One region of the Ensifer sp. 2TAB8 genome, then DNA from elsewhere that is predicted to be linked to it. Evidence: predicted binding sites of a transcription regulator. Region 1 holds the regulator's gene; each other region holds the start of a gene.
The links. The regulator PhoB, encoded in region 1, activates phosphate uptake and scavenging genes when phosphate is short. The targets are predictions, from matches to a motif close to TGTCATNNANCTGTCAT.
Positions count from the first base shown of each region.

Region 2: the regulator PhoB is predicted to act here: its motif matches at 6,016-6,032, upstream of AB4Z53_RS10055 (DUF1045 domain-containing protein).
Region 3: the regulator PhoB is predicted to act here: its motif matches at 1,858-1,874, upstream of AB4Z53_RS08300 (DUF1868 domain-containing protein).
Region 4: the regulator PhoB is predicted to act here: its motif matches at 3,618-3,634, upstream of phnC (phosphonate ABC transporter ATP-binding protein).

Region 1 covers NZ_JBFRGB010000001.1:625,579-633,470, forward strand. Annotated here, with positions in the region: gene argF (ornithine carbamoyltransferase) at 1-263, opposite strand, end outside; gene AB4Z53_RS03080 (aspartate aminotransferase family protein) at 368-1,567, opposite strand; gene AB4Z53_RS03085 (GcrA family cell cycle regulator) at 1,988-2,509, shown strand; gene phoB (phosphate regulon transcriptional regulator PhoB) at 2,579-3,262, opposite strand; gene phoU (phosphate signaling complex protein PhoU) at 3,513-4,226, opposite strand; gene pstB (phosphate ABC transporter ATP-binding protein PstB) at 4,277-5,092, opposite strand; gene pstA (phosphate ABC transporter permease PstA) at 5,106-6,428, opposite strand; gene pstC (phosphate ABC transporter permease subunit PstC) at 6,425-7,892, opposite strand, start outside.
Region 2 covers NZ_JBFRGB010000004.1:103,539-111,430, reverse strand. Annotated here, with positions in the region: gene hutG (N-formylglutamate deformylase) at 1-428, opposite strand, end outside; gene hutH (histidine ammonia-lyase) at 430-1,965, opposite strand; gene hutI (imidazolonepropionase) at 1,962-3,206, opposite strand; gene phnN (phosphonate metabolism protein/1,5-bisphosphokinase (PRPP-forming) PhnN) at 3,505-4,086, opposite strand; gene AB4Z53_RS10060 (alpha-D-ribose 1-methylphosphonate 5-triphosphate diphosphatase) at 4,083-5,222, opposite strand; gene AB4Z53_RS10055 (DUF1045 domain-containing protein) at 5,224-5,931, opposite strand; gene phnE (phosphonate ABC transporter, permease protein PhnE) at 6,059-7,576, opposite strand; gene phnE (phosphonate ABC transporter, permease protein PhnE) at 7,585-7,892, opposite strand, start outside.
Region 3 covers NZ_JBFRGB010000003.1:57,726-65,617, reverse strand. Annotated here, with positions in the region: gene rpmF (50S ribosomal protein L32) at 87-272, opposite strand; gene AB4Z53_RS08305 (glutathione S-transferase family protein) at 430-1,077, opposite strand; gene AB4Z53_RS08300 (DUF1868 domain-containing protein) at 1,091-1,807, opposite strand; gene mtgA (monofunctional biosynthetic peptidoglycan transglycosylase) at 1,911-2,684, opposite strand; gene AB4Z53_RS08290 (polyprenyl synthetase family protein) at 2,830-3,744, shown strand; gene hisC (histidinol-phosphate transaminase) at 3,749-4,804, shown strand; gene AB4Z53_RS08280 (LysE family translocator) at 4,887-5,528, shown strand; gene ispG (flavodoxin-dependent (E)-4-hydroxy-3-methylbut-2-enyl-diphosphate synthase) at 5,562-6,815, opposite strand; gene AB4Z53_RS08270 (MFS transporter) at 7,030-7,892, opposite strand, start outside.
Region 4 covers NZ_JBFRGB010000004.1:97,174-103,096, forward strand. Annotated here, with positions in the region: gene AB4Z53_RS10020 (oligosaccharide flippase family protein) at 1-1,497, opposite strand, end outside; gene AB4Z53_RS10025 (glycosyltransferase family 2 protein) at 1,811-2,971, shown strand; gene AB4Z53_RS10030 (YciI family protein) at 3,061-3,444, shown strand; gene phnC (phosphonate ABC transporter ATP-binding protein) at 3,698-4,540, shown strand; gene phnD (phosphonate ABC transporter substrate-binding protein) at 4,626-5,531, shown strand; gene phnE (phosphonate ABC transporter, permease protein PhnE) at 5,711-5,923, shown strand, end outside.

The DNA.
Region 1 (7,892 bases):
ATCGTCTCGGCGCGGCCGAGCTGCATTTCGGTGCCCGAAAGAAACAGGGTCTCGCCGCCCAGCTGGCGCATGCCAACGTCAAAGGAGACGCGTGTACGGGTCGACGGCTTTTCGAAGATCATCGCCAGCATCTTGCCGGCGAGCGGCTTCTCGGCGGTTCCTGCCTTGGTCGCCGCCTTTCGGACGCGGGCATCGTCAATGATCGTCCGGAGATCGGCGGCCGTCATGGCCGAAAGATCGAGAAAATGTCTGGTGCCTGCCATCGTACTCGGTTCCTGTCTGAAAAATCGATCCCTGGTGCGCCACGCATTCCGCGTGAACGCACGAAGATCATTCTAACACCCTGTGTCGGCGTCGGTCCTATCCGTTAAGCGGCAGCGTTGCCGCCGGCCTTGCGCACTGCCTCGGCAGCGCGCTCGATGCGTGCGAGACCCTCGCGCGCTTCCTCCGCCGTCACCGTCAGCGGCGGCAGCAGGCGCAATACGTTGTCGCCGGCCGGTACGGCCAGGAGCTTCTCGGCGCGGATTTCCTTCAGGAGATCGGCCGAGGGACCCTTCACCTTGATGCCCAGCATCAGGCCATCGCCGCGGATGTCCTCAATGACATCCGGGAAGCGGTCCTTCAGCGAGGCAAGGCCCTGGCGGAACACGAGCGCGACATCCCGCACATGGCCGAGGAAACCGTCCGCGAGGATGACGTCGAGCACGGCGTTGCCGACGGCCATGGCCAACGGGTTGCCGCCATAGGTGGAGCCATGCGTGCCAGCCACCATGCCGGCAGCCGCTTCTTCCGTCGCAAGGCAAGCGCCGAGCGGGAAACCGCCGCCGATGCCCTTGGCCACGGCCATGATATCCGGGCGGATACCCCACCATTCATGGGCGAACAGCTTGCCGGTACGGCCGACGCCGGTCTGAACCTCGTCAAGGATCAGGAGCAGGCCGAACTCGTCGCAGAGCGCGCGCAATTCCTGCATGAACTCCTTGGTCGCCGGACGGATGCCGCCCTCGCCCTGGATCGGTTCGATCAGGATCGCAGCGGTCTCCTCGGTGATCGCATTCTTGACGGCTGCGATGTCACCAAACGGAACCTGGTAGAACCCCGGCGCCTTCGGCCCGAAACCTTCGATGTATTTCTGTTGGCCGCCGGCGGCGATCGTCGCGATCGTGCGGCCGTGGAAGGCACCCTCGAAGGTGATGACGTGAAACTTCTCGGGCTGCCCCTTGGCGAAGTGATAGCGCCGCGCCGTCTTGATCGCGCATTCCAGCGCTTCCGCACCGGAATTGGTGAAGAAGACCCGATCGGCAAAGGTGACGGCCGCCAGGCGACGCCCAAGGCTTTCCTGGCCAGGAACCTCGTACAGGTTGGAAAGGTGCCAGACCTTCTCGGCCTGCGCCTTCAGTGCCTCGACGAGGTGCGGATGCGCATGACCAAGCGAGTTCACGGCAACGCCGGCAGCGAAGTCGAGGTAGCGCGAGCCATCTTCGGCAATCAGCCAGACGCCCTCTCCTCGCTCGAAACGCAACGGCGCGCGCATGTAGGTGTCATAAAGCGGCGTGGTTGCAGTCATGCGAGGCTCTCCTTACTCCAGTCGACATCGATCCCGCGGCTTCGTGCGACCCGATAAAAATCAAAAATGCCGCCTTGCGGCGGCGCAGGCACTATTCCCATTTCGCACTGCAATGTCAACAAAACCAAGCCTTGCAGCGCGATGACAAGGCCCGTTTCCCTGCGGCGAAAAAATCAGTCGGAAGGGCTTGCAAAAATGCAACGCTGATCGAGCAAGTTGGGGAAAACTACGAATTCGATTCGGCTCGATTCCCCGGACTCTTGCCACGGAGTCCGACGGTCAGTACGTTAACATTCAATTACTAGACGCATGCGGCGGACCTAGTCACCAAAAGAGTTATCGCGTTTGCAACCTCGGGGTTCAGCCGGGGTGCGGTGAGGGATTCTGCCATCCCCAACGCTGAGAACGGAGAGTGCAGAGATGAACTGGACTGACGAGCGGGTGGAGAAACTGAAGAAGCTTTGGTCCGAGGGCCTGAGCGCTAGCCAGATCGCGGCACAGCTCGGCGGTGTCAGCCGTAACGCTGTCATCGGCAAGGTTCATCGCCTGAGCCTCCCGGGACGCGCCAAGGCTGGCGGCAGCACCACCGCTGCGGCCCGTCCGAAGCGGCCGACCTCGGCCCCGCGCGCACCGAACTACGCCGCGCGCGTTGCGACCCGCACCGTTGCCCGTCCGTCCGGCGCCACGGTTCTCAAGGAAGAGATCGAAGTCGATCTCGTGGCCGAGCAGGATTTCAGCATCAGCACCGACGTGGTCGTGCCGATGTCGCGCCGCCTCGAGCTGACCCAGCTCACCGAGCGCACCTGCAAGTGGCCGATCGGCGACCCGCTGAAGGAAGAGTTTCACTTCTGCGGCAATGACTCGCCGGAGTCCTCGCCCTATTGCAGCTTCCATGCACGGCTTGCTTACCAGCCCTCGGCCGAGCGTCGACGGATGCGCTAAGGCGCCGCACGGGAACAAAAGGAAAAGGGGCCGATCGGCCCCTTTTTTATTGGCTTCAATTTGCCATTCTCAGCTTTCGAGCGAGTATCCGGCGCCGCGGACCGTGCGAATGACGTCGGGCATGGTCGAGAAGTTCAACGCCTTGCGCAGGCGGCCGACATGGACGTCGACGGTACGCTCATCGACATAGATGTCATGGCCCCAGACGCCGTCCAGGAGCTGCGAGCGCGAGAAGACGCGGCCCGGAGAGGACATCAGGAACTCCAGCAGGCGGAACTCCGTCGGCCCCAGGCGAACTTCGCGGCTACGGCGATGAACGCGATGGGTTTCCCGGTCGAGCTCGATATCGCCGCAGCGCAGCAACGTCGAGAGCACTTCAGGCTTCGCCCGGCGCAGCATCGCCTTGACGCGAGCCATCAGCTCCGGCGTCGAGAACGGCTTGACCACATAGTCGTCTGCCCCGGTCGCTAGACCACGAACGCGCTCGCTCTCTTCGCCGCGCGCCGTCAGCATGATGATCGGCAGTCGCTCCGTTTCCGGGCGTTGGCGCAGCCGACGGCACAGCTCGATGCCGGAGACGCCAGGCAGCATCCAGTCGAGGATGAGGAGATCGGGCAGACGTTCCTGAAGCCGGATCTCTGCCTCGTCACCCCTGAGGATCGTATCGACGTCGAAGCCTTCCGCTTCCAGATTGTAACGCAGCAGGACGCTCAGCGCCTCTTCGTCCTCGACCACGGCGATTTTTGGCAACATCAGGTAACCACTCCTTACCGTGAGCGCCGTGCGGGTCCAGTGGACCGACCGGCGCTCAGACACTCTAAATCTGGAGCACAACCGCCGTTTTCAAAGGCGGTGCGAAAGCCGCGTGCTTCAGATACAGGAATTCGGGGCCGCGACCGAAGCCGCGACCGGATGATATTCATGGGGCATGCATTGCGAACGCGCGTTCGGCGCTAGAAGGGATGGGGAAGAGTATATGTAACTCCCCTCGTCCCGCTCTAACCTAGTCGTTGACCGAGCCCAACGTCGACGTGTTGTCATCCTTCGGACGCTCGCCTTCCGYCTGGGCACCCGTAGCCATGTAGTAGATCGTCTCGGCGATGTTGGTCGCGTGGTCACCGATACGCTCGATGTTCTTGGCGCAGAACAGAAGATGTGTGCAGGGCGTGATGTTGCGCGGATCTTCCATCATGTAGGTCAGCAATTCGCGGAACAGCGAGGTGTAGATCGCATCGATCTCCTCGTCGCGCTCACGGATGCTGTTGGCCTTTTCCGGCGAGCGCGAGGCATACACGTCGAGCACTTCCTTGAGCTGCACCAGCGCGAGCTCGGCGAGGTGCTCGAGACCGCGGGCGAGCTTGCGCGGGATGCCGGAACCGGCAACCGCGATCACGCGCTTGGCGGTGTTCTTGCCGAGGTCGCCGACACGCTCCAGATCGGAGGCGATGCGGATCGACCCCATGATCTCGCGAAGGTCGGCGGCGACCGGCTGGCGCTTGGCGATCGTGACGATCGCCTTCTCGCCGATCTGGCGCTCGGCATCGTCGAGGACGGTGTCGTCCGAGATCACCTTCTGCGCGAGAGCCAGGTCGGAATTGACCAGGGCGCGAACGGATTCGGCGACCATCTGCTCTGCGAGACCGCCCATCTCCGAGATGCGGCGCGTCAGGTACTTCAGTTCTTCGTCATAGGCGGACATGATATGCATGGACATGATCGTCGATCCTTACAGGCGCTTTCCAGTTACTGTTGCAGCCTTATGCGGCCTCAGCCGAAGCGGCCCATGATGTAATCCTGGGTGCGCTGGTCATCCGGATTGGTGAACATCTTGTCGGTGTCGTTCTCCTCGACGAGATTGCCGAGGTGGAACATGGCGGTGCGCTGCGAAACGCGGGCGGCCTGCTGCATCGAGTGGGTCACGATGACGATCGTGAAGTTCGTGCGCAGTTCGTGAATGAGTTCTTCGACCTTGGCGGTCGCGATCGGGTCAAGCGCCGAGCAGGGCTCGTCCATCAGGATGACTTCGGGGCTGACGGCGACGGCACGGGCGATGCAGAGGCGCTGCTGCTGACCACCGGAAAGCCCGGTGCCGGGCTCCTGCAGGCGGTCCTTGACCTCGTTCCACAGACCGGCCTTCTGCAGGCTAGTCTCGACGATCTCGTCGAAATCCGCCTTGGTGCGGGCAAGTCCATGGATACGCGGACCGTAGGCCACGTTGTCGTAGATCGACTTCGGGAACGGGTTCGGCTTTTGGAAGACCATGCCGACGCGAGCGCGCAGTTCAACGACGTCGATGGTCGGATCGTAGATGTCGTCCTCATCGAGCGTGATCCTGCCGGTGACGCGGCAGTTCTCGATGGTGTCGTTCATGCGGTTCAGCGTGCGCAGGAAGGTCGACTTGCCGCAACCGGACGGGCCGATCAGCGCCGTCACCGTGTTTTCCCGGATGTTGAGGTTGACGTCGAAAAGCGCGCGCTTCTCGCCGTAATAGACCGACACATCCTTGCCGATCATCTTGTAGGGCACAGTGTTCATTTTCTGATCCAAGGCCTTCTCGACGGCTGCTTCTGACATGATGTTCATAGTAATTACCTCACTACCAACGGCGCTCAAAGCGACGTCGCAACAGAATGGCGCCAAGGTTCATGACGACGAGGAAGATGAGAAGGATGATGATCGCGCCAGAGGTGCGCTCGACGAAGGCGCGTTCCGCCTCGTTGGCCCACATGTAGATCTGCACCGGCAGCGCGGTCGACGGTTCCATCGGCGAACCGGGGAAATCGACCACGAAGGCGACCATGCCGATCAGGAGCAGCGGCGCGGTTTCGCCAAGCGCATGGGCGAGACCGATGATGGTGCCGGTCAGAATGCCCGGCATTGCCAGCGGCAGCACGTGGTGGAAGATGGTCTGCATCTTCGAGGCACCGAGGCCGAGTGCCGCCGAGCGGATCGACGGGGGAACCGCCTTCAAGGCCGCGCGGGTGGCGATGATGATCGTCGGCAGGGTCATCAGCGTCAGCACGAAACCGCCGACGACAGCTGCCGAGCGCGGCATGCCGGCAAAGTTGATGAAGACGGCGAGGCCCAGCAGACCGTAGACGATCGACGGAACTGCCGCGAGGTTGTTGATGTTAACCTCGATCAGGTCGGTAAGCCGGTTCTTCGGCGCGAACTCTTCGAGATAGATCGAGGCGGCGACGCCGATCGGCAGCGACAGCACGAGCACGATCAGCATCATGTAGAACGAGCCGAGGGCAGCAACGCCGACGCCTGCCGCTTCAGGACGGCTGGAGGCACCGAAGGTGAAGATGCCGGTGTTGAAGCTCTTCTTCAGGATGCCGGCGCTTGCAAGCTCGTTCATCCAGGTGACCTGCTGGTCCTTGACCTTGCGCTTGCTCTCGTCGACCTTGAGGTCGATCTGACCCTTGTTGGCGGAGTCGATATTGGCTTCAGCCAGGAGCGTGACCGGAACGGTCTTGCCGATGATGGATGGATCAGCCACGACCATATCGCGCAGCAGCGTACGGGAGCTCGCAGAGACCATGTCGGTCGCCTGCTTGACGAGCGGACGCTTGGTCGCGTCGATGCCGAGCTGCTTGACGAGCGCGTCGCGCACCAGCAGCGGATAGTTGGCAGTCATCAGAACCTTGCTGTCGGTCGTGCGTTCGCCGTTGGGGTCGATGACCTTTTCCGTGAACTCGATCGGCAGCGTGATCGTCGTCTGCTGGAATGCGGTGTAGCCGTTGGAAATGACGGTCCACAGCAGCAGCGCCAGGAAAAAGAGGCCGGTGCTGATTGCGGCGATGCCGTAGGCACGGAACCGGCGTTCGGCGGCATAGCGACGCTTGATGCCGATATCGCGCTTGGCGGATGCGGGACGGGCGGAGATCCGGACGGTCGGGGAAGCGATGTCGGTCATTCGTACTGTTCCCGGTATTTGCGCACGATGTAGAGCGCATAAATGTTGAGGCCGAGCGTGATGACGAAGAGCGTGATGCCCAGCGCGAAGGCCACCAGCGTCTGCGGCGAGGTGAACTCGAGGTCGCCTGTGAGCTGGTTGACGATCTTCACGGTCACCGTCGTCATCGGTTCAAACGGATTGATCTGCATGCGGGCCGCCACACCGGCCGCCAGCACCACGATCATGGTTTCGCCGACGGCGCGCGAGGCGGTCAGAAGCAGCGCGCCGACGATGCCCGGGAGGGCTGCTGGAAGGATAACCTTCTTGACCGTTTCCGAGCGGGTGGCGCCGAGACCGAGCGAGCCGTCACGCAGTGCACGCGGCACCTGGGTGATGATGTCGTCGGAGAGCGACGACACGAAGGGGATCAGCATGATGCCCATGACGATGCCGGCGGTGACAACGCTCTGCGCCTGGATGAAGTTCTGGTAGTTGCCGGTGGCAAGACCGTTCAGCTGCGCCGAGATGTCACGCAGGAACGGGCCCACAGTTACCAGCGCGAAGAAACCGTAGACGATGGTCGGAATGCCGGCCAGCACTTCGAGCAGCGGCTTTGCGGTGGAGCGCAGGCGCGGGCTTGCATATTCCGCCATGTAGATGGCTGCGAAAAGGCCGATCGGCACCGCGAAGAGCATGGCGACGAAGGCGATATAGAGCGTACCGGCGAGGAGCGGGATCAGGCCGAACTGACCGGAGGCCCCTCCACTGCCGGCAGCAGCGAAGCGCGGATCCCAGACCGTGCCGAAGAAGAACTCGAACGGCGAGACCATGGTGAAGAAACGGCCGGCTTCCGACAGCATCGACGCGACGATACCGACCGTCGTCAGGATGGCAATGGACGAGGCAACGATCAGCGAGCCGAGAATGACCCGCTCAACCTGGTTGCGCGCCCGGAAGCGGGTAGCGACGTTGCGAATGGCATAGATGCCGCCGGCAATCGCGATCAACAGAACGACCGCGGTCATCAGCCAGCGGTTGGCCGCGGTCAGCGCATTGAAGTGCTGGGCGACGGTGACCATGTAGGGCTCGCCTTCGCCGGCAAGGGCGACACCCTTGGATGCGAGCGTCGAGCGAAGATTGGCGGTACCGCCGTGGAGCGCCGCAAGTTCCTCGCCGCTCAAGCGCAGCAAGCCGCCGGCGACGGATTTGACCTGACCAAGCGCGAGCTGGACGGCCGCTGCGCCCTGGCTCTGGACGGTATCCGGCAGGGCCGCCCGCGTGCTTCCGTCGATATAGACGGGAGCAGCAATCAGCCACGCGCCGAGGACGAGCGCCGCCGGCAGCATCGCCCAGATGGCGACGTAGCTGCCGTGATAGCCCGGCAAGGAATGAAGGTTGGAGAGCTTGCCACCGGAGAGCGCAAGCGAACGCGCACGACCGGCAAAATAAGCAATGAAACCAATAACAACAATTAACAAAAGA
Region 2 (7,892 bases), on a different contig from region 1:
AGCACGACGACGCCATGGATCGCCTTGACGCGCTCGATCTCGGCGGCGAGCGCTGCGTGATAGGGCGCGTGGAACGTCCGGAGCCGCTCGGCGATATCGGCTTCGGTCGGCGCCTCTCCGTCTTTCCAGATCGGTTTGCCGTCGAAATCCGTATCCGGGATCAGACCGGTCGTATTCTGGCCGGGGTAGAGACTGACGCCTTCGGGATCGCGATTGGCGTCTATCACGTAGCGATGGAAGGTCGCGCGAACGACGGTGACGTCCTTCAGGAGGCCGTCATAGAGCTCGTGGATATGCCAGTCGGTATCGGCGAGGATCCGGCCGTTGTCGTTCAGACGGTCCCAGATCGCAGCCGGCACTTCGGTGCCCGTATGCGGAAAACCGAGGATGACCGGGGAGTTGCCTCGTTTGACTTCGAAGACCGCCATCTCAGGCCTCCAGGCCCGGCAGGATGCCGGCAGAGACGGCAGCGTTCAGGCGGCCGGAGGCGATGAGATCGCCAGCAGCCTTGAGATCATTGGCCATGTAGCGGTCTTCTTCGATCGTCGGCGAAACGGCGCGAAGCGCGGCAGCGGCCTTTTGCAGTTCGGGGCTCGTCGCCAGCGGGGCGCGGAACTCGACGCCCTGGACGGCGGTCAGCGCTTCGATGCCGATGATCGAGAACAGGTTTTCGGTCATCAGCAGCAGGCGGCGTGCACCGTGGCAGGCCATGGAGACATGGTCTTCCTGGTTGGCCGAGGTCGGCGTCGAGTCGACGGACGCCGGATGCGAGAGCTGCTTGTTCTCGGACATCAGCGCCGCCGAGGTGACTTCCGCGATCATCAGACCGGAGTTCAGGCCCGGCTTCTTGGCGAGGAAGGCCGGCAGGCCGTAGGAGAGGGCAGGGTCGACGAGCAGCGCGATACGGCGCTGCGAGATCGCGCCGATTTCACAGACAGCAAGCGCAATCTGGTCGGCTGCAAAAGCCACCGGCTCGGCGTGGAAATTGCCGCCGGAGACGACCGAGTTGTCCGAAAGAACCAGCGGATTGTCGGTGACGGCATTGGCTTCGGTCTCGAGCACGCGGGCGACCGAGCGCAGGAGGTCGAGGCAGGCGCCGTCGACCTGCGGCTGGCAGCGGATGCAGTAGGGATCCTGTACGCGCTCGTCGCCTTCGATATGGCTTTCGCGGATTGCGGAGCCCGCGAGCAGCGCCCGCAGCGCAGCTGCCGTATCGATCTGGCCGCGATGGCCACGGAGCGTGTGGATATCGGGATGGAAGGGTGCAGAAGAGCCCATGGCTGCGTCGGTCGACATGGCACCGGTAACCAACGCTGCCTGCGCAGCGCGGTGCGCGCGGAAGAGACCTGCGAGCGCGAGCGCCGTCGAGGTCTGGGTGCCGTTGATCAGCGCCAGGCCTTCCTTGGCGGCCAGCACGACCGGCGTCAGGCCGGCGGCGGACAGCGCTTCGGTACCGGACATGCGACGTCCTTCGAAGAAGGCTTCGCCGTGACCCATCATGACTGCGGCCATGTGGGCGAGCGGCGCGAGGTCGCCGGAGGCGCCGACCGAGCCCTTTTCGGGGATGACCGGGATGACGCCTTTTTCGAGCATGGCTTCGATCAGCCGTACGAGTTCGAGCCGGACGCCGGAAGCGCCGCGGCCGAGCGAGACAAGCTTCAGCGACAGGATCAGACGCACGACGTTTTCTGCGAGCGGCTCCCCGACGCCGCAGCAATGGGACAGGATCAGGTTGCGCTGCAGTGTCGCGACGTCGGCGCTGTCGATCTTGATCGAGGCGAGTTTGCCGAAGCCGGTGTTGATGCCGTAGACCGGCGCGTTGCCAGCGACGATCTCGGCGATGCGGCCGGCCGCCTTTTTGATACCAGCGTCAAACGACGGGTCGAGACGGGCGGGTTCGCCAGTCCAGTAGATGGTTTCGAGGTCGCGAAGGGGCACGGAGCCCGGGTGTAGAATGATGGTCATTGACCAGTCCTTTGCCCTCTGAAGATGCGTTCATGAAGTGGATTGAAGCCGATGCGGTAGACGAGCTCGGCGGGATCCTCGATGTTCCAAAGCGCGAGATCGGCCGATTTGCCGACCTCGATGGTTCCTGTCTCGGCGAGCAAGCCGAGGGCGCGGGCGGCTTCACGCGTCGCACCGGCGAGGCATTCGGCAACCGTCAACCGGAAGAACGTCGCCGACATGTTCATGGTCAGAAGCAGCGAGGTCAGCGGCGAAGTGCCGGGATTGCAATCCGTGGCGATCGCGATATGTGCGCCGGCGTCGCGCAACGCCTGGACCGGTGGAAGGCGCTCTTCGCGCAGCGCATAGAAGGCGCCGGGCAAAAGCACGGCGACCGTGCCGGCCCTGGCAAGCGCTGCGGCGCCTTCGGCGTCGAGATATTCGAGATGGTCGGCCGAGAGCGCGCCGTAGGAAGCCGCGAGCTTGGCACCGCCGAGGTTGGAAAGTTGTTCGGCGTGGAGCTTGACCGGCAGGCCGAGTGCCCTTGCGCGGTCGAAGACACGGGCGATCTCAGCGGTCGAGAACGCGATGCCCTCGCAGAACCCGTCGACTGCGTCGACCAAACCTTCGCCATGGGCCGCGTCGAGGCCTGGCAGAACCACGTCGGTGATGTAGTCGCCGTTCCGACCCCTGTAGTCGGCCGGCGTCGCGTGGGCGGCGAGGTAGCTGGTGACGACGCGCACCGGACGGAGCGTTTCGAGCTTGCGGGCGGCGCGCAGCATGTTGAGTTCGGCCGTGACGTTCAGCCCGTAGCCGGACTTGATTTCAACGGTCGAAACACCTTCGGAAAGGAGCGTGTCGAGGCGCGGCAGGGCGCTTTTGACGAGTTGATCGACGGACAGCGCATTGGTTGCCTTCACCGAGGAAACGATTCCCCCGCCGGCGCGTGCGATCTCTTCATAGGTGGCGCCTTCGAGCCGCATCTGGAACTCGCGGGCGCGGTTGCCGCCATGAACGAGATGGGTGTGGCAGTCGATGAGGGCGGGCGTCATCACGCGGCCCTGGCCGTCGGTCGCTTCAAGGCTGCGTGAGAACTCGGCGGGAAGGTCACCCTCCGGACCGGCATAGGCGATGCGCCCATCGACGACCGCAACAGCCGCATCCTCGACGAGACCAAGCCCCTCGACGTTTTCGCCGAGCGTCACGAGACGCACGTTGCGCCAGATTCCGGGTGCCTGCTTGCTGGTCGAGATTTGGGTCATGAGGTCGCCTCCACTGGATATAATGTATATACATATTAATTTGCTCCACAAGAGGAAATTTATGGAGCTCTCGGAAAAGAAAAGGGCGATCGGGCCGCCGGACCACGATGAAGTAGCTGAAGAGATTGCGTTAGAAATCTGATTTCGCGGAATATTTCGGCCGGCCGCCGTACCTCCGGCGCAGCAAAAAGAATGGCCCCAAACCTGAGGTTCGGGGCCATTGCCTGGATATCTTGAGAATGCTCGTTGCGATGCGTGCTAGCGACTCGAGGCCTATCGGTCGCGAAGGCTGGCCGCGCTAGGCCGCGTGATCCGCCTTGATACGCAACCGTTCAACGACCTCGACAAAGCGATTGCCGGCGATTTCCAACCGACCGCTGTTATCGATTACGCTGACGCCGGGGCCTGAGGTGACATCGGGCGCCAGGCGGCTGAGACGTCGTAACACCTCTTCCTCGCTTTCACGGCCGCGTTCGGCAAGCCGTTTCGCGAGCACCGGCGCTTCTGCCGTGACGACGACGACGGCGATTTCGCCGAAGGCTTCACGGAACGCCGGCAGGGCACCGCGGCTGCCGTTGACGATCGCCGTCATGCCGTTCCGGACATTCTGGAGCACCGCGGACGGGATGCCGTATTTCAGGCCGTGCGCATCCCAGTAGACGGCAAAGGCGCCGTCCTTCTGCATGTCGACGAATTCATCCTCCGAGACGCTTTCATGCACTTCACCGCCGGCATCCGACGGGCGGGTGATGACACGACGGACGAAATGCACATCGTGACAGTCGGTAAAATGTCGGGCGGCAAAGCCCATGACGCTGTCCTTGCCGGCGCCGCTCGGGCCGACGACGACGACGAGCGCGCCCTGTTCGTTCGCGCTCATGCGACACGCCGTCCTTCGCGCCAGACGGAGCGTACGACCGGGATGCCTTCCTTGCGGTGCACGCGGGCGATATCGGCGCGCAGGCCAACGGCAACGCGGCCGCGGTCATTGAGACCGACGGTGCGGGCCGGCGTCGAGGTCACCATGGCGATTGCTTTCGGTAGGTCGATGGATTCGATTTCGTCCGAAAGTACGAAGGGTGCGTGGATCAGGCTGAAGGGCACATAGTCCGACGACAGCACGTCGAGCACGCCGCGCTCCGCCAAGTCGCGGGCAGCGATGTTGCCGGAGTGCGACTTGCCGCGCACGATGTTCGGCGCACCCATGAGCACACTCAGACCTGCGCGGTGCGAGGCTTCGGCAGCTTCGAAGCTCGTCGGGAACTCGGCAAGCTTGATGCCGAAGCCGATCGATTCTTCGACGTGATCGACGGTCGCGTCGTCATGGCTGGCAATGGTGATGCCGCGGGCGGCGCAATCCTGGGCAAGGGCTGTGCGGTGCGGGCCGGCATATTTTGCCGAAAGCGCCTGCTGGCGCTCGACGAAGCGGGCGAATTCCTCGTCCGAGAAGCCGCGCTTGGATTTGTAGTAGAGCGTGTACTGGTCCATCGTCTGGAACTGGCGCTGACCGGGGGCGTGGTCCATCAGCGAGACGAGCCTGACCTGCGGGTCGTTCTGGAAGTCCTCGTAGTGATCGAGTACGTCGGAGGTCGAAACCTCGCAGCGGAGGTGGATCAGGTGGTCGGCGCGCAGGCGGCCTTCTTCCTTGGCCTGTGCCAGCGCGTCGGCCATGCTGCGCATCTCGCCCTTCTGGAAGCCGCCGTCCTCGTCGGAACCGAGGCGCAGGCAGTCGAAGACCGTGGTGATGCCGGAGGTGACCACCTGTGCGTCATGAGCCTGGATCGCCGCGATCTTCAACCAGCGTACACCCGGGCGCGGCGAGTAGTGGGCTTCGAGGTGGTCGGTGTGCAGTTCGATGAGGCCAGGGATCAGATAGTCGCCTTCGAAGTCCTCACCGCTGGCAACCGTGCCCTCGGAAATGTCGGCAATCTTGCCGTCGCGGATCAGCACCGAACCGTCGAGGACACTATCCTCGAGGACGATGCGGGCGTTGGTCAAAACCTGTTCTTTGCTCATCTCATGCGATCTTTCGTTGGGTGTCGCTGCCGAGCGGCAGCAGGGAGCGGACAGTAAAGGGTGCGCCGCGCTCCGGTTCGACGAAGAGTGCGACTGACGTAACGTGAAGCGGCTTTCCGGTGTGTTCGGCAAAGGTCGTTTCGAGTGCCCGGCGCATGAAATCGCTGTTCTCGGCGGGCACTGGACCGGTCAAGGTCAGATGAAACTGAAATTCTTCGAAAACATAGGGATAGCCCCATTCCCGCAGGTAGCGCCGCTGGCGCTCAGGCAGATTTTCCGGCTTGCGGCGGACGAAATCGGCATCCGACAGCGGCGCGCGGAAGGGATCAAAGCGATGAACAGCGTCCTCGGCGAGGTCCTGCAGTTCTGCGGAAGGAGCCGAAGGAACGAGGGCAAAGAACGGGCCGAGTTGATGGAGAACGATCTCCGGGATCTCGAAGGGATCGAGGTCGGCGGCGAAGCATTCGAAGATGCTAAGCAGTTCGTCCTCGTCCCGGCCTTCTGCAAGCTCGAAGGGGGCTTTCAGCGTGCCGTGAAAGCCGTAGCGCCGTGGATCGCTCGTCAGTGCGCGCTGCACCTCTTGGTCGAGGCCGGCAATCGCCGGGGCATCGAGATCCTCGCCGGTAAAGGCGTCACGGCCAAGCCAACGGGACGCGGTCTGCGACAGCCGGTCGTCCGCCGGCGGCGCGAAATAGATTGCATAGCGCACGGTCTTCACTTTCTTGTAGCGACCGGCCCGCCTGGGCGGCGGGTCGATTGATTGCGGGATGCGATGCGCAGCTAGCCGATTTCCATGACAACATCATGATGGCGGACGCGCAAATGCCTGGCAGTCGTCAATGTGCCTTGCTGCCCATCAGGCGCGAACGGCACGCGTTCGAGATGCTGTCGAAAATAAAGACAACCAGCAAGATCAGAAGCACCATGTAGGCGACATTTTCCCAATCGGAATTGGTGCGCATTGCTTCCCAGAGTTTGAGGCCGATGCCGCCTGCACCGACAGCGCCGATGATCGTCGCCGAGCGGGTGTTTGATTCCCAGAAATAGAGGGCCTGGCTGGCAAAAACCGGCAACACTTGCGGCAGCACGCCGAAGCGCTGCACGGCCAGAGGCGCAGCACCCACCGACTTCACGCCCTCGCGCTGTTTGTCGTCGATGTTCTCCAGCGCCTCCGAATAAAGCTTTCCAAGCGTTCCCGTGTCGGTGAAGAAGATCGCCGAGATACCCGCGAGCGGTCCCGGGCCGAAGGCGCGGGTGAAGAACAGCGCCCAGATGAACATGTCCACCGATCGCAGGAAGTCGAAGAAGCGCTTGACCAACTGATTGGTCATAAAGCTCGGCGTGATGTTGCGGGCGGCAAGGAAGCAGAGCGGGAAGGCGATCAGCGACGCAAAGAGCGTGCCGACGAAGGCCATGACGACGGTCTGCAGGAGCTTCGTCCAGACATCCAGATGCTGCCACTCGGCATTGTAGAGGATGTTGTTCCAGGCGAGTGAAAGATTGGAACGCGCCGGATCGATCCGCTCGCCGGACATGATGAGCGAAGCGACTTCGCCGTAGCTCTTGCCGAAGAAGGGCGAGTTGGTGTCGAAGAGGAAATTCGCCCAGCCGAAGAAGCGGTTGCGGATGGAAACCTCGTCACCTTCGACCTCCGCCCAGCCGGTGGCGCCGAAAGCAAGCACGATCTTCTCGCCGGGGCGCTTCTGCGTCGCCCAGGTGGGCAGCGTGCCCTGCGGTGTCACCCTGTCGGCGCCGTCAACGGCCATCACGAAGGTCTCGCCGCCATGGGTTGCCTTGACCAGGCTGTCGGCGATCTCGATCCTGGTCGAGCGGTCGTAGGTAACAACGACGCGCGTCAGCACCTCTTCCGTGCGGGTTTCGACCCGGTTCTGAGCTTCGGCGGTGGTTGCGCCACCCAGTGCAGAGCCTGGCGTCATGAAGCTGAAGGAAGAACTTGCCTTCGGCTTTGCCGTTTGTGTTGCCGGCGTCGGAATTTCAACGCGGCGTGTCACCGTTTCCTTGTCGAGTTCGACCCAGTCCGGACTGGGGTTCGGTCCGAGCGGCGAATTGCGTTGATAGTTCAGGCTCATCGTCCGGTCAGGGGCGATGTGGATTTCCGGGCGGACTTCATAGGAAACCCAATCGGCGAGGTAGGTGCCGGCGATGCCCCAGTTGGCATTGCCCAGCACCTGTCCGATCGAAAAGAACCACCAGCTGAAAATGAGATATACGACGATGCCGCCGGTAACCGCTGCCGTGCGTACGCGCTTGGAGGTAGAGGATTTCAGGAGTTCTGGATGGCGGTTCGCGATCGCATCCATTTCCATCGGGTTCAATCGTGTGGTCGTGGTCATGCGTGCACCTACTGGGCCAGCTGGAAGGACTGTTCGCCAACAAGGCGACGGCGGAGCCAGGCGGAAAACTGGTCGACAGCGAAAATGGTCGCGAAAAGCAGAATGACGATCGCAAGCGTTTTCGCCTGGTGGCCCTGGCCGATCGAGAGGCGCAGCAACTCGCCGATGCCACCGCCGCCGACGGCGCCGATGATGGTCGAGGCGCGCACATTAATCTCGAGGCGCAGGAGGAAATAGCTGGTGAAGTTCGGCAGTACCTGCGGCACCATGCCGAACCAGACGCGCTCGATCCAGTTGCCGCCGGCGGCGCGCAGGC
Region 3 (7,892 bases), on a different contig from region 1:
CACAGGGTCCAAGCGAGAAAATGTCAGACGCAAAACAAAAGGGCCGGCAGAGCCAGCCCTTTGAACCATTCCACGAACGGAAACGCTTATGCGCTTTCCTTCGGGGTCAGAACCTGACGGCCACGGTACATGCCGGTCTTCAGGTCGATGTGGTGCGGACGGCGCAGTTCGCCCGAGTTCTTGTCTTCGACGTAGGTCGGAGCCTTGAGGGCGTCAGCGGAACGGCGCATGCCACGCTTGGACGGGCTCGTTTTTCTTTTAGGTACAGCCATTTCATTCTCCACTTATCGGGCAAACACTGTTCAGCAGCCGAAATGGCCGTGTTAAACAGATGTCAATCACGGAAATTTGGCGCGCTTATACATGGCCAACTCCCGCTTGACCAGTCCCCAGCCGCAATTTTTCGACTCAAGATCTGGCGGAACCGATTCAGACCTCGTCTTCGGGAACGACCCACGGCTCGGCGCGGGCCGCCTCTTCCCACTTTCGGTAGGCGGGATGCGCCTTCATCCGTTGCATGTATCCGAGCGATTCCTGATCCGCAACGAGATCATAGACGTCGAAACGGCTAACCACAGGAGCGTACATCGCGTCTGCTGCACCGAAGGCGCCGAAGAGGAACGGGCCGCCGGATCGGGCAAGCGCTTGCTTCCAGATTTGCTCGATGCGGGCGACATCGGCGCGAACGTCGGCATCCACCTCGAGAGCCTGCTTCTCCCGGCGGACATTCATCGGGCAGGCACCGCGCAACGCCCGGAAACCGGAGAGCATCTCCATGGAATAGCTGCGCGCCCGGGCGCGGGCCTCGCGATCCGCGGGCCAGAGCCCGGCATTGGGAAAGAGCTCGGCGACGTATTCGATGATCGCCAGCGATTCCCAGACGAGCAGTTCGCCATGCCGTAGCAACGGCACACGCCCCGTCGGCGAGACCGCACGGATTTCGGGATTGCCCGCCGCAAAGTCGAAGGGAATGACCACGTCCTCGAAATCGATGCCCGCGGCGCTCATCGCCATCCAGGGCCGCATCGACCAGGATGAATAGTTCTTGTTGCCGACGTAAAGGATAAGTCCGGTCATTTCTGTTCCTTGGCTAAGGTCTGTCCGAGAAAACGATCAGTTCCTCGAAATGGTTCATGTCCTCGAAGGAGCAGAAAGCCGGCGGATCGAGCTCGATCACCGGCACCCGTTCCCTGAGATAGGCAAGCTGGTCGCTCAACATCTCCTGCCAGCGCGGCAGTGCCGCGTCATCGAGCCAGTCGATGACATAGGCGAAGGTGATGTGAAACGCGTAGTCGTCATGATCCGGATGCCGATAGCCGAAGACTGCGGCGAAAGCATCGCGCCAAGCCTTGAGGCAAGCGCGATCGGCAGCGCTGTCTCCCTCGAGCGCGAGACCGGTCGGCGTCACATCCGTCACCCGCGCCCGGAAGGGCTGCTGCGGCGCAAAATTCTTGAGCCGTGCGCAGTAGTGCTCCGTCATCGCATCGATCGACGTGTCGAAGAGCATGTCAACGGGCCAATAGGGCAGCCTGCGGCGATATTCGATGATGCCCTGGAAGATCGTCATATGCAGGCTCGACGGATGGGTGAAGGCGAACTGCTTCGCCTCGGGCATCGCCAACAGACGATCGCGCACTGCGAGCACGGCAAGCTCTGACGGCGATCCGGCGGTGACGTGGGAGACAACCGTGTTGCCCGGCTCGCGCAGGAAACAGCCGTCGGTGCCGTAGCGGGTTCCAAGATGTTTCGGCGGAGCATCATTGGCGCTGCGGCCGAAGGCGAGAAGCGAAGGAGAGATCGAAATCATGGGAGAAACGAGGCCTTTCAAACGGAGAGAGGCCCAGATGGCAGAACTCTACTACGCGAGGATGACATCGGCCGGCGACGGCATCCAATGAAAAGGTCTGATCCTAATCATAAAGGCAGGTGATGTAGCCGCCGGAGCGGCTGGCGCGGCGCTCGATCAGGTTCGCCAGACGCTTGAGCCCGCGGCCCGGCTTGCCGGCGTTGCGCTCCTTCGGGTTGGGCAGCGAAACCGCGAGCAGCGCTGCCTGCCGGCGCGAAAGCTTCGACGCGGAAACCCCGAAATGGTGGCGAGCCGCAGCCTCGATACCGTAGATCCCGTCGCCCCATTCGGCGATGTTCAGGTAGATCTCCATCATCCGCCGCTTGCTCCAGACGAAATCGGCGGCGACAGCCAGCGGCAATTCCATGCCTTTGCGCAGGAAGGAGCGACCGTTCCAGAGGTAGAGGTTCTTGACCGTCTGCATCGGGATGGTGCTGGCGCCGCGGGTCGATTCCCCTTCGAGCGCATCTTGGACCACGCCGCGCATCTGGCCCCAGTCGACGCCGTCATGGGCGCAGAACTGGCCGTCCTCCGACATCATCACCGATTGCACCAACACCGGGGCGATGTTGTCGAATTCGACCCATTGACGATCGTAGCCGCGAAGCAGGACGAGATCGCGCAGCATCAGCGTCGAAACCGGGTGGATGAACTCGACAAGGTAGAGAATGATCAGCACATAGGGCAAGGCGACAAAGCCAAGGACGGCCAGGATGATCTGGCGGCGTCTCGTGCGTAACGTGCGGCGAAGCGAAGACCAGCGACTGGAAGGCACTTCGCCCTCCTCGCGCGCTTCCGGAACGACGTTCACGGCCTGACTGTTCACCTCGCTGTCCATCCGCTTCTCTTAGTGCATGCGCCGGCAGAGTTGAACGGGCTTTATGGCAAAAGGCAAGGCGCCCACACAACTGTCCCAGGGAAAGCGCGCGGCTGCGACACGAATCCCCGTTGAAAGCCCTCTTCGCCCGTGCCAAAGAGCGCGCATGAGCCAGGAAACATCGCCTTTCATCCTCCGTCTCGCCGGCAATGCCCGCGCTGTCGAAGCTCTGCTCGAGCGCCTGCTCGGCCCGACGACGGAGGCGGACGAGATCACGCGACCGGCCAACCTGCTCGCCGCCATGCGCCACGGGGTGCTGAACGGCGGAAAGCGGCTTCGCCCCTTCCTGGTGATCGAATGCGCCGATCTCCTGGGTGGCAATGCCGATGTGTCCGTGCGCGTCGGTGCAGCACTCGAATGTGTGCACTGCTATTCCCTCGTCCATGACGACCTGCCGGCGATGGACGACGACGACATGCGCCGCGGTCAGCCGACCGTGCACAAGGCCTACGACGAGGCGACGGCGATCCTTGCCGGCGACAGCCTGCTGACTTTCGCCTTCGACATCATCGCAGCACCCGAGACATCGCTTTCGGATGCGCAGAAGGTGGAACTGGTTCTGGCGCTCGGACGCGCCGCCGGACACGGCGGCATGGCTGGCGGACAGGCGCTCGACCTGGCCGCGGAAAAGTCGCCGCCTGACGAGGCCGGCATCGTCACGCTGCAGGCAATGAAGACGGGCGCCCTCATCCGCTTTGCCTGCGAGGCCGGCGCCATCGTCGCCGGAGCGTCGAAAAACGACCGCGCCCAGCTCCGTGCCTTCGGCGAAAAGATCGGCCTTGCTTTCCAGCTTGCCGACGACCTGCTCGACCTTACCGCCGATGCAGAGACTATGGGCAAGGCAACCGGCAAGGATGCTGCCCGTGGCAAGGGCACGCTGGTTGCGCTGCACGGCCAGGCCTGGGCGGAAGACCGGCTGGAGCAACTGGTCACAGAGGCCGAAGCCCTGCTTGAGCCCTATGGCGAGCGCTCGGCCATTCTCGTCGAAACCGCCCGCTTCATCGCCAACCGCAGGAGCTAGCTCCATGAGCAAGTACTGGTCGCCGATCGTCTCCAAGCTGAAGCCCTATGTGCCTGGCGAACAGCCGCGCATCGCCAATCTGGTGAAGCTCAACACCAACGAATGCCCCTATGGCCCCTCTGGGAAGGTGCTCGACGCGATCGGCGCTGCAGCGAGCAGCGACCTCCGCCTTTATCCCGACCCGCTGGCGCTGAAGCTGCGCCAGGCGATTGCCACGCGCTATGGCGTGACGGCGGACGAAGTCTTTGTCGGCAACGGCTCGGACGAGGTATTGGCGCACATTTTCGCCGGCCTGCTCAAGCATGACGCACCGCTGCTCTACCCGGATATTTCCTACAGCTTCTATTCGACCTATGCGCGGCTCTTCGAGATCGACGCGGTCGAGATCCCGCTCAGTGATCGCTTCGCGATCGATATTGCCGACTATGACCGGCCCTGCGGCGCGATCATCCTGCCGAACCCCAATGCGCCGACCGGCATTGCCCTGCCGCTCGCCGAGATCGAGCGGCTCGTCGCGGCGCACCCGGATCAGCCCGTCGTCATCGACGAAGCCTATGTCGACTTCGGCGGAGAGACCGCCGCAACGCTGGTTTCGAAATACAAGAATCTGCTGGTCGTTCAGACCTTCTCCAAGTCGCGTGCGCTTGCGGGCCTGCGCGTCGGCTTCGCCATCGGTCAGCGCCCGCTGATCGAGGCGTTGGAGCGGGTGAAGGACAGCTTCAATTCCTATCCGCTCGGCCGTCCGGCCCAGGCCGGAGCCGTCGCCGCGATCGAGGACGACGCCTGGTTCGAGGAAACCCGCGCCAAGATCATCGCGTCGCGCGAGCGCCTTGCGGCCGATCTGACGACGCGCGGCTTCGAGGTTCTGCCCTCGTCGGCAAACTTCGTTTTCGCCCGCCATCCCGACCATAGCGGTGAACCGCTGATGAAGGCGCTGCGCGAGCGTGCCGTGCTGGTGCGCCATTTCGCCAAGCCGCGCATCGGCGATTTCCTGCGCATCACCATCGGCACCGATCAGGAATGCGCCCGTCTGATCGAGGCGCTCGACGAGATCGTCTGACATCTTGTCTCGGTGACATTTCGCTGTTTCAAACCGGTGATGAACTGATCTAGCCTCCGGCAACCGAGCCGGAGCTTGTCACATGTTCGACCCGACGCCCTATCTGCCACAGCTTCTCATCGCCTGGACTGCGTATCTGATCGCGACCGCTTCGCCGGGGCCCGCGATCCTCGCGATCATCACCACGTCGGTCAGCCAGGGACGGAAAGCGGGCCTGGCGCTTGCCCTCGGCGTACTCACCGGAAGCTACACCTGGGCGATGCTCACGGCGTCAGGCCTCTCGGCTCTCATCCGCGCCTATGGCCATGCGATCGTCGTGCTCAAGATCGCCGGCGCCTGTTATCTCTTCTGGCTTGCCTATAACGCGCTGCGCGCCGCCATGCGCACCGACAGAAGCACGATCGTGCCGGTGGCGAAGGCGCAGACATCGCTGAAGCGGCTCTATCTCAAGGGGCTCGGCATCCACCTCACGAACCCCAAGGCGATCTTCTCCTGGATCATGCTGGTTTCGCTCGGCATGCCCGAAGGTGCGCCCGTCGGCGTCACTGCCACCTTCATCGGCGGCTGTATGGTTCTGGGCTTGATGACCTTCTGCGGCTTTGCGATCGTCTTCTCGCTGTCACCGGTCCACCGTGCCTATCTCAGGTCCAAGCGGGTGATCGAGAGCCTGATGGCCGGCTTCTTCGCCTTTGCGGGGCTGAAGTTGCTGACGTCGCGGCTTTAGGTCTGAGGCCGTCCAGTCTCGGACTGCACCCGTTTACTCAGCAGCCGCCTGGCCACGGCCGTAGCGCTTCTCGATATAGTCGGACACGAGCGTCTCGAAGTCACCGGCGATGTTGGGACCACGAAGCGTCATCGCCTTCTCGCCGTCGATGAAGACCGGAGCTGCCGGCATTTCGCCGGTTCCGGGCAGCGAGATGCCGATATCGGCATGCTTGCTTTCACCCGGGCCGTTGACGATGCAGCCCATGACCGCGACCTTCAGCCCCTCGACGCCGGGATACTTCTCGCGCCAGACCGGCATGTTGCGGCGGATGTCGTCCTGGATCTTCTGGGCAAGCTCCTGAAACACCGTGGACGTGGTGCGGCCGCAACCGGGACAGGCGGCAACGACGGGAATGAACTGGCGGAAGCCCATGACCTGCAGCAGTTCCTGCGCCACCTGCACCTCGCGGGTGCGGTCGCCGCCGGGCTCCGGCGTCAGAGAGATGCGGATCGTGTCACCGATGCCCTGCTGCATCAGGATGCCGAGCGAGGCCGACGAAGCGACGATGCCCTTGGTGCCCATACCGGCTTCGGTAAGCCCGAGATGCAGCGCATGGTCTGAACGGGCCGACAGCATGGCGTAGACGGCGATCAGGTCCTGAACGCCCGAGACCTTGGCCGAGAGGATGATGCGGTTGCGCGGCAAGCCGATCTCTTCGGCAAGTTCCGCCGACAGCAACGCCGATTGCACGATCGTTTCGCGCGTCACTTCTTGGGCGGTCAGCGGAAAGCCGTTGGCCTTGTTCTCGTCCATCAGCCGCGTCAGCAGCTCCTGATCGAGCGAACCCCAATTGACGCCGATGCGCACCGGCTTGTCGTAGCGGATCGCCATCTCGACGATCTCGGCGAACTGCTTGTCCTTCTTGTCCTTGAAGCCGACATTGCCCGGATTGATGCGGTATTTCGCCAGCGCCTCGGCGCAGGCCGGATGGTCGGAAAGCAGCTTGTGGCCGATATAGTGGAAATCGCCGACGAGCGGGACATCCAGGCCGAGGCGCTCGAGCCGCTCGCGGATCTTCGGCACGGCGGCAGCGCTTTCGTCACGGTCGACGGTGATGCGCACCAGTTCCGAGCCGGCCTTGTGGAGCGCGGCCACCTGGGCCACGGTCGCATCGATATCGGCCGTGTCGGTGTTGGTCATCGACTGGACCACGACCGGCGCCCCGCCCCCGACGATGACACCACCGACGTCGACGGCAACGGAGGCGCGGCGGGGCTGCGGGTCGTAATCGAAGGCGGAAGACATGAAGGCCTCTTCGTAGGTCACTAAGCCGGGCGCGGATGCGGGTACAACCCACATGGACTTTCCTCAACCCGCCCTGGCTATTTGCCTTTCAGGTGGATGAGGAAAGCCTGATTGTCAACGGCGACATCATGCCCTGACGGCGATTTGATGGCGGCCTTGCGCTGGAGGCGCGCTTGCGACCCGCGCAGAACAAGCACGTCCGCGGCCCAATAGATCATTCGTGCCCCTTGGCGTGATCGGCATGCACCGCATGGTGCGACAGCAAAAGCACCACGATGAAGAGCAGCGGCACCGATGCGAAGATGATGGCAAAGCCCGTATGCTCGGCGACGAAGCCGATCAGCGACGGCGCGAACAGCATGCCGGAATAACCCATGAAGGTCGCGACCGAGAGGCCGATGCCCGGCTGCAGACCCGGCATGTTGCCGGCGGCCGAGAACGCGATCGGCACCATGTTGGAAATGCCGATGCCGGCGATGGCAAAGCCGAGGATGGCGACATAGGCATTGGGTGCGGTGCCCGCGATGACCATGCCGACGAGGGCCGTCACCGTGCAGATGCGCAAGGTGCGCTTGGCGCCGAAGCGGTCCCGGACGAAATCGCCGGCAAAACGCATGGTCGCCATGGTGGCGGAGAAGGCGGCAAAGCCGAAGCCGGAAAGCTCCACCGAAGCGCCAAGTTCGTTGCGCAGGTAAAGCGCACCCCAATCGAGCACCGTGCCCTCCGGTACCATCGAGAACAGCGCCATGATGCCGATCAGCCAGGGAAGCGGCGTCATTGGCAGGCGCAGTTTTTCCTTGGCAGCACCCGGATGCGGCTTGTCGGCCAGGATCATCGGCCAGGCGGCGACGATCAGTGCCAGGCAGATCGCAGTGACGACGAGGACATGCGGCAGCACGCCGAAGCGGGCCATGAGGAAGCCGCCGATACCGGCACCGATCAGACCGCCGAGGCTCCAATAGGCATGACAGGACGACATGATCGCCCGGCGCATGGATTTTTCGACCTCGACCGCATTGGCATTCATCGCGACGTCCATGGCGCCAGCAAAGCCACCAAGCAGGAACATGGCGACGG
Region 4 (5,923 bases), on a different contig from region 1:
AGCAGACATCGTTCCGAGAATGAGTGGAATCCGCGATTTCGCCGAAGCCCAATCCCCGCGGATGACGTCAAAGACCGCCTTGAACACAAGCACAGTCTCGCGCGGATTGAAGGCCGCCCAGGCCACTCCATACACAATGACACCGATCGCAACCTGCAGGCAGAGCATCAGGACGGGCGCAAGGCCATCGATCATCCGCCCGGCAGTCCAGACGGCGCCCGCCATGATCAGCGATGGCATCGCGGCAATGAAGAGCGTGCGCAACTGCCCCAGGGGATGGAGGGCGGACACGCGATAGACCTGCATGGCGCCCACCGGCCAAAGTGCCCATTGCCTCAGCGACAGCGCGGCTGCGACGCCGACAAGGCCGTATTGGACGCCGACGAAAAGGAAGGCGACACCCAGCACGATCGACAGCACCGAAATAAAAGAGACCGAACCCATGCGCCCGAAGGCCACCAGCACGGCCGTGTTGAAGCTCGAGACCGGCGCCCGCAAGGTTCCAAGAGCGAGTACCTGCAGTACCGGGACGGCTTCGGCCCACCCCTCGCCGAAGGCCAGCGGCACGAGGATCGGTGCGATCATCGCAACGCCGAGAACGACTGGCCAGAACACCCAGGTGGTCAGCCGGACCGACGTATCGATCAGCTTGGCGAGCCGCTCGCGGTCATGCTGCAATTGCGATGCTGCCGGAAAGGCGACCGCGGCAACGGGGCCACTCAGAATATTGTGCAACTGGTCGAGCAGCCGGCGGGCAACCGCAAAAAGGCCGAGCGCTTCCGTCCCGAGCCACTGGCCGATGAACAGTCGCGGCAGGGCGTTCTGGGAGACGTAGGTCAGTCCGTTGTTCTCGACCCTGCGGGATGCAAAACGCAGCACATCGATGAGTTCCTGGCGGACAAAGCCGAAACCGGGCGACCAGCGCGCTGCGGGAATCAGCATGATCAGGTTCACCGAGCGCCGCACGATCTCCATGATGACGAGGCTCCAGATACCGGCGCCCGAAATCGCCAGCACAACGCCGACCGCGACCGCCAGCACACCCGATACCGCCCCGATGCGGGCAAGCTCGTTGAACTGCAGGCGCCGCACGAGGATCTGGTTGGGGACGCTTGCCAGCCCCGTGAGGATTGGCAGGACGAGCATCGCAAGCAGCGGCGCCTTGAGCTGCGGCGCCTCGAAGAAGGCTGCGGCCACCCCACTGCTGACACCGATGACGACTGCCGAGAGAACGGAGATGACAACCAGGGCGGCGAAGGCCGCATTGCGATGTCCGGTCGTGGCGTCCGGTTTCTGCACGACGATGTCGGCCGCGTGTCCCCCGACGAAGATTTCGGCGAAGCCGACGATCAGCAGCCCCAGAGCAAAGACACCATAGGTTTCCGCGCCGAGGATTCTCGCCAGGATGATGGTGCTGATGGTTGCAAGCAACGCCTGCGCCAATTGGCCCAATGAAGCCCAGATGGCTTGCCCGGTCAGTTTTACTGCTCGGCTCAATAGAAATGCCTTCCGTCGTTCGGCTCACGAACCACAACACCGCACGTCATGAGACGCGTTGCGGTCGATATAGCTGCGTTGCCGCAGGTCTTTGTCCTCAAAACGCGGTCGATTTAAGGACAAAGACTTTCAGCGATCGAAACGAGCCTGCATTCTATCTCACGATAGATTTTGGCTTGTTGTCGAAATTGAGGGCGGCCTGCCATTTTATCAACGCTTCACACGTTGAAGGTGCATCGATCGCCCCGAAAGAACCTTGGGGAACTGGGAAGGCGCCAAGAGGAGAGGCTGCCATTGAGGAGGAGCACAAGGCATGAAGTTATCGGACGTATCTCGCAACGGCGCCCGCATCTCCATCATTGTCCCCACCTACAATCGGGCCCAATATCTACCAGCTTCGCTCGATGCATTGTTGCCGCAGATTGGACGCGATGACGAGATTATCGTCGTCGTCGATGGCTCGACCGACGAAACGGCTGACGTGCTTGCCCGGTACGGAAACCGGATCGAGGTCATAGAGCAGGCCAATGCCGGCAAGGCGCGTGCATTGAACGCCGGGCTACAGAAAAGCAGGGGGCAGTTCGTCTGGATCGTCGATGACGACGACGTTGTTTGCCCCACGGCGCTCGGTGATCTCATGCAGGTCTTCGAGGCCGATCCATCGGCCGGCATCGCCTACGGGCGCTATGTGCGTTTCCAGCACGAAAAGGATGGCGCCGCCAAGTTCCTGGACACGGGCTACTGGAACGACTGTCCGACGAACGAATTCCTGATCGCCACGCTTGAGGATTTCTTCGTCCACCAGCCTGGCATGCTCGTCCGCCGCAGCCTCTATGACGCCGTCGGGGCATTCGATGAAGCACTGCCGCGATCCGTGGACTACGACATGCTGATCAGGCTTTCTCTCCTCGGCAAGGCGGCTTCGACCGCCAATGTCATCTTTCACCAGCGCCTGCACGACGGCGACCGGGGACCGGCGGCGAGCCGTTTCCAGGCGCAGCGACGCGATCAAAACTGGATCAGCAATGATGCGCTGATCTTCGATCGTTTGCACCAGACCTTGCCGCTCACCGACTATCTGCCGTCGCGGCGCATCGAGAGTGGCGATGAAGAGCGCAGCGCGCTCCTGCAGCGGGGTGCGATCATGGCCCGCAAGAAGCGCTGGGACATCGCCATCTCCGACTTCGGTCGCGCTCTTGAGCAAAGCCGGAGTCCGCTGACGCCCTATGAAAAGCGCATCCTCCGGCGCGCGACTGGATCGAAATACGACTGCGACGAGGTCTTCGGGAATGCCCTGATCGACGAAGGACTGCGCTCGCTCAGCGGCAGTTTTCCGCCGGGGCGCGAACTCGCCCGTTCGCTCGCCCGCGGCCTTGTCTGGAGAGCGCGCCAAGCCGCGGCGCAGGGTCAGCTCAAGCGCAGTTCGCGCATCGCCGCCCAGGCCTGTCGTTGGTCCGCCGCGTCCTGGGGCTGATTTCCAAGCGAGAGTTGTGGCCACGAACCTCGCGCGCCGATTGAAGCCGCCAGCGAAACCTGACAGGAATACGTCCGGGAGGACGGTTCATGTATTATGCAATCTTGGCTTATCACACGGCAGGCGTGGTCGAATCCTGGAGCGCGGAAGAGGACGCGGCCCTGATGTCCGACCTTCTCGAGGTTCATGAGCGCTTCGTTCAGCAGAAAGCCTTCGGACCGGCTGCGCGGCTCGGGCCTGCCGAAGGTGCGGTGACGCTCAGGGGCCAGGGCGAAGGCATCGTCACCGACGGACCTTTCGCCGAGACCAAAGAGCAACTGCTGGGCCTCTACGTCGTGGACTTTCCGACGATCGACGCAGCCATAGCGGCTGCACGCGAACTGCGGCGCAGCAATCCTACCGCGATCTACGAGATCCGGCCGATCGCCCTCTATGTTCCGGGGGCAACCTTGGAGCCTGGCACCGAGGGCTAGGAATCACGCGGCGGTAGCGCCCCGGGAGCGCCCTGGCTACCGCCCCGAACCCATTCGGATCAGCACGCAATCACGCGGAAGGTGACCAATCGCGCCTGCGCCCGGGCTGCGACGTTCACATTTGATTAACCCAGCCCGCGTGGGTGTGAACTGTAACAGAACTTACAACAAACTGACATTTCGCTTTCATGAAGCGCCGCTATGGCAGGTGTCATACCGATGACCGGTCTCCCCGAAAGAGGACCTGCTAGAAATGTTTCAGTTGAAGAGTGTAGCCCGCCAGTTCGGCAAGAAGACAGCCGTGAGTTCGGTTACCTTCGACATTCCCCAAGGGCAGATGGTCGGCGTAATCGGCCGCTCGGGCGCCGGCAAGTCGACGCTGCTGCGCATGATCAATCGCCTCGTCGACCTGTCTTCGGGCTCGATCGTCTATGACGGCACCGAGGTCTCGTCGCTTCGCGGCGCAGCGCTCCGCAACTGGCAGCGCGACTGCGCCATGATCTTCCAGCAGTTCAACCTGGTGCCGCGCCTCGACGTGCTCACCAATGTGCTGCTCGGCCGCCTCAACCACCGTTCGACGGTCTTGAGCATCCTCAACATGTTCACCCGCGAAGAACGCATCATGGCGATCGGCGCGCTGGAACGCCTCGGGATCGAGCAGACGGCCCTGCAGCCGGCCGGCACGCTTTCCGGCGGCCAGCAACAGCGCGTCGCGATCGCCCGCGCCCTGATGCAGCAGCCGAAGGTTCTGCTCGCCGACGAGCCGATCGCCTCGCTTGACCCGCTGAACGCCAAGATCGTCATGGATGCGCTGCGTGACATCAACGAGCGCGACGGCATCACAGTCATCACCAACCTTCATACGCTCGATACCGCGCGCAATTATTGCGAACGCATCATCGGCATGGCGCACGGCCGCGTCGTCTTCGACGGTCAGCCCAAGGATCTGACGGCGGCAGCCGTTGCCGAGATCTACGGCGCCGATACGGGCATCGAGGAATCGATGACCTCCACCAGCATCAACATTCCGGCGGCTGAGCCGCAGGAAGAAACGGCATCGGCCGGCCTCAAGCCGCTGGCACTGGCCGGCATCTGACGCCCGCCAGGATCGAAAGCCCGCGTCAAGGGCACCTCTTTGAAACCCAATAGATCCGGCCGAGCCGGACACACGGGAGAACCTTATGCTGAAGAAAGCTCTTCTGAGCGCCGTCGCGCTCCTCGCCCTCGTCGGCCACGCACAGGCTGAAGACCTCAAGGATTTCCGCATCGGCATCCTCGGCGGCGAAAACGAAGCCGACCGCCTGCGCAACTTCCAGTGCCTCGTCGACAAGCTGCCGGCTGCGATCGGCGTCGAGAAGGTCTCGCTGTTCCCGGCTGCCGACTATGACGGCGTTATCCAGGGCCTGCTCGGCGGCACGCTCGACTACGCCGAACTCGGCGCTTCCGGCTACGCCAAGATCTATCTGGCCAAGGCTGACGCCGTCGAGCCGATCCTGACGACCGTTCAGACCGACGGCTCGACCGGCTACCACTCGATCATGGTTGCCCGCAAGGATTCCGGCATCACCAAGCTCGAAGACCTGAAGGGCAAGAAGCTCGGCTTCGCCGATCCGGACTCGACCTCTGGCTACCTCGTCCCGCTCGTTACATTGCCGGAAGCAATCGGCGCGCCGGTCAAGGAGTTCTTCGGTGAAACCGGCTTCGGCGGCGGTCACGAAAACCTGGTTCTCGAAGTCGTCAAGGGCACCTTCGATGCCGGCACGACCTTCGGCTCGGGCGTCGGCGAATTCAAGGACGGCTACACCTCGGGCAACCTGAAGAAGATGGTCGACAAGGGCATCCTCGACATGAACGACCTGGTCGAACTCTGGAAGTCGCCGCTGATCCCCAATGGCCCGGTCGTCGTGCGCACCTCGATGAACGACGACATGAAGGCGAAGTTCAAGCAGTTCATGCTCGACCTGCCGAAGACCGACGCCGCGTGCTTCTCGGCCATCCAGGGTGGCGATTTCACCGGCTTCACCGAAGTCAACGCCGACTTCTACAAGCCGATCATCGACGCCCGCAAGGCAACGATCGGCGGCTGATAGACCGCATACCTTGGGAACGCTGGCCGCCCAAACGGCCAGCGTTTCCTTGTTTGAAGGGGTGCTCCGCGCCCATCCTCAGCGGATGTCTATCGCTTAGTTTTCACGCATTTCCTGATGGAAGGCCGCATGGCGCTTTCCTGGAAATGCCATAGAGGCCGGCGCGAGCCGGAACGATCATGGCAACTTCCCTGCTCCCGCGGCATCTGAGCGACAACGGCGCCGTCATTGAGCGCCACTGGCAGGAACTCAGTTCCCGCCGTAGGCTCTATTCCTGGCTCGGCTTCGGCGTTCTCTTCCTGGCTCTGTCGGGCTCGCTTTGGTTCGCCAACGATTCCAACGCCGGCAAGTTCTTCGATCGCCTGCCGCATTTCTTCGACTTCGTCGGCGAC